3 regions of the Jeotgalicoccus sp. FSL K6-3177 genome follow, and region 2 is predicted to be linked to each of the others. Evidence: riboswitches for the same ligand, from Rfam matches in the RefSeq annotation. Region 2 holds a riboswitch; each other region holds the start of a gene.
What was found. Region 2 has a riboswitch for thiamine pyrophosphate ahead of tenA (thiaminase II). Riboswitches for the same ligand answer to the same signal wherever they lie in the genome.

Region 1: it holds a riboswitch for thiamine pyrophosphate, as region 2 does, so the genes downstream of both, MHH58_RS00160 (3-oxoacyl-ACP reductase) here and tenA (thiaminase II) in region 2, are expected to answer to the same signal.
Region 3: it holds a riboswitch for thiamine pyrophosphate, as region 2 does, so the genes downstream of both, MHH58_RS04960 (RicAFT regulatory complex protein RicA family protein) here and tenA (thiaminase II) in region 2, are expected to answer to the same signal.

What each region holds. Positions count from the first base shown of each region.
Region 1 is NZ_JBBOSK010000001.1:35,790-38,055, forward strand. Features, by position in the region: gene MHH58_RS00155 (NtaA/DmoA family FMN-dependent monooxygenase) at 1-199, opposite strand, end outside; gene MHH58_RS00160 (3-oxoacyl-ACP reductase) at 212-961, opposite strand; TPP riboswitch at 1,067-1,169, opposite strand; TPP riboswitch at 1,405-1,514, shown strand; gene MHH58_RS00165 (thiamine phosphate synthase) at 1,588-2,178, shown strand.
Region 2 is NZ_JBBOSK010000001.1:2,130,988-2,133,253, forward strand. Features, by position in the region: gene MHH58_RS10875 (hypothetical protein) at 1-65, opposite strand, end outside; gene tenA (thiaminase II) at 209-889, opposite strand; TPP riboswitch at 979-1,074, opposite strand; gene MHH58_RS10885 (four-helix bundle copper-binding protein) at 1,165-1,491, shown strand; gene MHH58_RS10890 (hypothetical protein) at 1,730-2,251, opposite strand.
Region 3 is NZ_JBBOSK010000001.1:988,724-990,989, reverse strand. Features, by position in the region: gene mutS (DNA mismatch repair protein MutS) at 1-66, opposite strand, end outside; gene thiW (energy coupling factor transporter S component ThiW) at 119-586, opposite strand; gene MHH58_RS04960 (RicAFT regulatory complex protein RicA family protein) at 1,101-1,535, opposite strand; TPP riboswitch at 1,663-1,753, opposite strand; gene MHH58_RS04955 (ABC transporter ATP-binding protein) at 1,827-2,266, opposite strand, start outside.

The sequences.
Region 1 (2,266 bases), 2.1 Mb from region 2:
GACTATCTGCGGGGAAGGCTTGTGAATCTGCGAAAAATACGGCATCAAATTTCCCGCGTTCTGCAATTTTTGCCAGATTTTCATAATATTCAATTGTCGTGAATTCATTGACACTCGAATCATCTTCTAACCATGCTGCCTGATGATGACCCACACCATACATTAAAATTCCTATATTTAACTGTTTAGAATTATTCATAATATATACCGCCTAGTTCATAGTAAGTCCGCCGTCTACCGTGATGTTTTGTCCTGTAATACCATCTGCTGCCTCAGAACAAAGATAAACAACCATATTAGCAACGTCTTGTGGTGTTGTTACTTTTCTCAATGGTGTGGACTGTGCGATTAAATCGAATACTTCTGGTGTTGTGACTGCACTTGCGTCTGTTGTTTTCAGCAAACCGCCAGAAACAACATTTGCTCGGATACCATACTGTCCAAGTTCTGCTGCAACGTTTCTGGTGAACCCAATTAAAGCAGCTTTTGCAGTGGTGTACTCGTGATATGGTACTACAGGATTTTGATATAGATTCGTTCCAATACTAATTATTGCACCGTCTTTACGTTCTAAAAACTGTGGCATTACACTTTGTGATACGTTAAATGCAGCTTTTAGTGTCCCGTCTAACTGTTGTTCATAATCCTTGTAAGTTAAATCTTTAAATGCTTTTTGAGCGGTTGGATCAAATTTAAAATTAACGAGTGCATTGTTTACAACAACATCAATCTGGCCGAAATGTTCAGTTCCTTTTTTTACTAATTGTTCAACTGCTTCACGGTCTGTAATGTCCGCTTGAATCGCAATCGCTTGTGCGCCAATTTCTTTTTGTAACTTCTCTGCTTCTTCCTTACTTTTGTTGTAGTTAATTATGACATTAAAGCCTTTTTCACTCAGTGCTTTTACGATATAGCTGCCAAGTCCTCTTCCGCTTCCCGTTACTAAAACTGTTCTTGTCAAATAAATCACTCCTATAATTTTTTAAAATAAAAAAATACGCAACCTTCATAGGAAAGTTACGTATCGAGAGTAAATTATATGCCCGCAAAGACATAGATATACAACTGTATCGATGTAACACTTTCCTACGCCAGTTTTAACTGGATCAGGTTCAAAGGGTCTGAGGTTTCCCTCATCTCAGTTTATATAAACACCCCTAGTGCGAATCTATTCTATTTAACATCATTGTAGTACTTTACAAAGATACGTCAAGTAAACCACAAATTATTTAAATTGGAACAAACGCAATTCAAATTCAATTCTGTAACTGTACTGCTTTCTAGTTTTTATATGATTGAGTGAATGTTAAAAGGTAGTTATCAGCATAATTAAAATCTAATTTTATTTGCAATATTTAACTTTTTAGAGTAACTTGAGGTTATTGATTGGAAAAATTAAATAGTTAAGACCACTGGAAGTGTCTTTAAAAAAGGCTGAGATTAAAGTGTAGACTTTGGGATTCCGGGAACCTGATACAGTTCATACTGGCGTAGGAAAGTGGCGAAAGTAATATGTTTTGATGCATACTTGCGCTGTTTTTCTATATAGAAAAACAGCGCTTTTTTTTTATGTTAAGGGGTGACATAATGCTTATTGCAATTACACATTTTAAGATATTAATTTCCAAGGATATTATTCATTTCAATACGATTTCATCCTGTATCGATTATCTTTTACTTCGTACACCCATGTCCGACAACGAGTTATCATCGTTCCTTTGTCAGCTTATTCATTCAGGTTTTCCCAAAGAAAAAATCATCATTCATACTTCGACTAAATTGCTGGAATCTTTTCGTTTAACTGCTATCCACTTTAGAGAAAACGATCCAACTGCATTAACGTATAAAAAAGAACATCCGGATATTTCAGTCAGCATGTCTGCTCATTCACCTGAATCTGTCAAGAAAGCACAGGACAATCATCTCGACTTTGTATTATACGGCCATATATTTGAATCGAGTTCAAAGAAATCTTTGCCGCCGCGTACACATCAAGAAGTACGTGATGCACTGTCTTATGATATTCCTGTCGTTGCACTTGGAGGTATCAATTCAACAACTATCAATCAGTTACCGGCAGGTTTCAGTGGTATCTCGGCAATTTCTGCATTTATGGATGCATCACCCAATCAAATCACCAGATTAAAAGAAGAATGGCAAATATTAAATTTGATGTAAGCAAATGCTCTATTGCTTAGTCATTATAAAGTGGTTAATACATTTCCCAGCTGTCACAGTACTTAAAAACCTCTCACTTGAAAGGATG
Region 2 (2,266 bases):
TCTCCGCCGCACGCTGCTAATGCAAGCACTCCGACTAACGATCCGATTGTTAAAAGTTTCTTCATTATGGATTTCCAGCTCCTTAAAAGTAAGATAGTATTCAGACTGATTCATGGTGTTAATTCTACAATACCTCAAAGAAAAACTGACTTATACATTATTTACCGACCTTTAACAATTTTGAAAACTTATTAATAATTATAACCGTTTATAAACTCACTTTAATCGGCCATTCTTCCCGGCTTTCGCACATATCCCAAAACATATACTCATAGAGACTGGTCTTCACGACGATTTCTTCCAGCAGGACCAGTTCACGTTCAGGTTTTCCTTCAGCGAGCTTATTAAGGAGAGTCATCGCCGTGCCGTTCAAACTGGTGAAATCTTCACTAGAATATGTTTCAACCCACTGTTTGTACGGATTGTTTTCCTGCTCCGGGTATTTATCCGACAGAGATCTTCCGATGTAATTGTAACTCCAGGCGCAGGCGAGGAGGCATGCAGCAACAGCCGCTGCATCACCCCGCTGAGCGTGGTTCAGCATATAGCTCGTGTAAGCAGTGTTCACTGCGGAAGCTTCGGTCAGAAGAAGCTCCTCTTCTGAAATACCAAACTCTGCCGCGTAATTTCTGTGCAGCTCCATTTCTCCGAAGAGCGTGCCGTGCAGCATTTCAGAAAACATATTCATCGTTTTTAGGTCCGGCGACTTCTCCGCCCCGATTGCCATCAGCCGGGAATACTCAACCAGATACACATAGTCCTGCTTCAGCCAGTGCTGAAATTTCCCGTGCTCGAGCGTCCCGTCCCCTAAACCGGTCACAAACGGATGCTCAAGATATCCGTTCCAAATACTCTCCACGCTGTCCCATAACCTGTCTGTAAACTTCATTGCCATATCTCCTTTGTATTTCGGCCAAAGACGATAAAAACCCGAACCTTATGAGAGGCCCGGGCCAAAAAATATACAGACATCCGCGTATATATCGACACAGACTTCCCTGCGCAGGTCCTAACCTACAGGTTCAAAGGGTCGATATTATCTCTCAGCACATAAGTGCGCCCCCAGCCGTTTATATTTTCTTTACAATTCCACTGTACTACAGTTTAAAAAATATTGCTCAGGGAATTAATAGATTGTATGAATCTTTTAAGGAGGAATTATATATGGCTCACGAACAGAATCAGCAGCTGCTTAAAACTCTGCACGAATGCATGGAAGCGTGCAATCACTGTTTCGACGCATGCTTAAAAGAAGAAGATGTAAAAATGATGGCGGACTGCATTAGAACAGACCGTGAATGTGCGGATATGTGCTCATTTTTAGAACAGGCCGTCACAAGAAACTCACCTTTCGTTAAAGAACTCGCCGGCGTATGTGCCACTATTTGTGAAGCATGCGGCAAGGAATGTCAAAAGCATGACCACGATCACTGTCAGGAATGCGCCAAAGCCTGCTTTGAATGTGCGGAAGCATGCAGGGCTGCGGCGTAAAAGAAAGAAAAAGACATGCAGAAATTTCTGCATGTCTTTTTTTATGTACAGACGGTCCTAAAGGCAAAACTTTCCGCCCGGAAGTTTTTGGGAAATCCCCGTCGAAATCAGGTCATCAGCACGATTGTGTTTCGTGTCCAGCATCCGGATTCTTAAAACGTAATCAGATAAATAAACCGTAAATTGTAATCCATCAAATTATCATATAAGAAAGGGGCCTGATTTCTGCCGAAAACTTTTATATCGTTTTAAGTTCCGCTTCAATTGTTTCCGTACTGTTGAACTTATCAATCAGCATGGATTTACGGTTTACCTTTACTTCAAGCGCCTCAATATATTCGATTACTTCTTTTTCATTAATAATACCCTCTTCAACAATACCGACACCGGCGACAGTTTTAATACGTTCACGATGGTAGCCGAAAGACGTATTGTTCTGCAGATTATTGACGATATCCCTTTCCAGTTTCAGTGATTCCAGCACTTCTGATGCGGTGTATTCCACATCATCAATCGTAAGCACTCCTGTTGTATTTTTATGATGAACGGCAGCCTTCAGCGTAATAATATCGTGTTTCAGCTGTTCAATCTTTTTAAGAGAATCTTTTACATCCGCTGTCTTGCTGTCATTTACAACACTTTCGTTATTTACGGCGACCGGCACGCGGTATTCAGTATCGAATTTCGCATATTCCTTATTAAGCTGATTACGGAGATTGCTGACTGTAAAAATTGCTTCCTGCAAAGTGAGTTCTGTCATAAGTGCCTCCCTGGT
Region 3 (2,266 bases), 1.1 Mb from region 2:
CAAGCTGTCCGGATGATTATCTTTAATTGAAAAATACTGTTTCATCATCGGTGTTGGTTCCCGCATCTTAACACTTCCTAAATTAATCTTGTCGTATTATTATAACATGCACGAACGCTTATATCCGCAGTAAGACCCCGTGTTTTTCCAATTGTTTTAAGATGATGTAGGACGTAATGGCGCCGATTAGACTCGATACTAAGAAAGCTGCTGCGACCACTGTGAAAATTTGTGCATCGAGTTCAAGGATGATAATCAGCGGGTAAAGGCTGAGCGCACCGATGACGCCGGTGCCGATGATTTCGCCGAGGGCCGCAAGCGACAGCTTTTTAGAGTATTTGTAGAGCAGCCAGGCTAAGAGCGCGCCGATCATGCTGCCGGGATAAGCGAAGACGGTGCCCGTGCCGAATAGAATTCTGATCGTCGACGAGATAAAAGCCTGGACGATAACCCAGGGGCCGGTGAGTACCGCACCGAGTACGTTGATCAGGTGCTGCATGGGCGCCGCGCGGATAATGCCGATTGGAATAGTGACTAGCGTACTTAAAATAACGTTTAAAGCGACAAAAGCTGCGGTGAATGTCATGTTTTTAGTTAATTTGTTGATGGTGGTGCCTCCTATTTGAATTATTGGTGATGGAATGTGTGGCTTGATGCGTTGGCGTGACGGAAGCTCATGTATACGAAAGACACGATGCGTTGGCGTGACGGAAGCTCATGTATACGAAAGACACGATGCGTTGGCGTGACGGAAGCTCATGTATACGAAAGACGCGATGCGTTGGCGTGACGGAAGCTCATGTATACGAAAGACGCGATGCGTTGACATGACGGACGCTCATGTATACGAAAGGCGCGGTGCGTTGGCGTGACGGGCGCTCATGTATACGAAAGGCGCGATGCGTTGACATGACGGGCGCTCATGTATACGAAAGGCGCGATGCGTTGGCGTGACGGACGCTCATGTATACGAAAGACGCGGTGCGTTGGCGTGACGGGCGCTCATGTATACGCAAGACTCAATACCCCAACATACAAAAATGGCGCTGAAACACTCTATTATTCAGAGATTTCAACGCCATTCAATATGTAGATGATGCTTATTTAAACTGGTTCGGGTCGCGGTTTGGTCTGTTGCGGACTGCAGCGCCGGTTTCGCCCTGCATGAGGTCGCCGCCTGTTTGTTCGATAATTTCGCTTGTGACTGTTGAGCTGATTGCATGCGAGACCATCTGCAGCAGTTCATTAACGCCTGCCTGTGATTCTTTGAACTGGTCAACGAGCGGCATTTCGTCTAATTCTTCTTCGATTTTAGCCAGTTTTTCTTCCGTCATTTTGTAGGCGCGTTCTTTGCCGTAGTTTTGGAAGTTTACAGCTTGCTGCTGCAGGCTTTTCAGACTGGCCATCTTTTCGCGGATTTCCTGATTTTCATGAATCTTAGCTTCCGCTTTCTGGAAGAATTCAACCTGTTCTGTTTCCGCCATCATTTTACCGAGCTTTTTTGCTTCTTCTATTATTTCATCCTTAGTATACATTCGAAGTTCCACCTTTTAGTTGATATATACCATTCATTATATATGAAAGCCTTCATTTATTAAATGTAAATCTCCTGATTCGTTTGTCAAAGTACAAAAATGCACACTCCGGCCCTGGAGTGTGCATAACGAATCTATGCCACTTCCCTACGCTGGCATAATCCAGATCAGGTAGTAAGAGTGTTTCTCAGCCCGTAAGGGCACCTCCAGTGGTGTGCGGTATTTAATTGCTTCCATCATAACTGAACAAAAAGTGTTTGTAAACATAGATGAGCCGCACAGCTCGCCTGTTTACTGATTCACCATGTCATAGTACTTGCCTTCCAAAGCAAGCAGCTCTTCTTCCGTTCCCGCTTCAAGCAGTTCGCCCTGCTCTAAAACGAAGATCCGGTCGACGGCTTTTATCGTGTTGAGACGGTGGGCGATAATAATGCTCGTCCGCCCTTTCATCAGCCGCTCCAGCGATTCCTGGATTTTCAGTTCTGTAATCGTGTCGATGCTGGACGTTGCTTCATCGAGCAGCAGGATGGCAGGGTCTGTAATGAGCGCCCGCGCGATGGAGATCAGCTGCTTTTGGCCCTGCGAGATAAAGCCCTCATCTAAATCGAGCACCGTGTCGTAACCCTGCTCGAGCGTCATAATAAAGTCATGGGCATTGGCGACTTTCGCCGCTTCAATCACTTCATCGTCTGTCGCATTCATCCGGCCGTAGCGTATATTTTCACGGATGG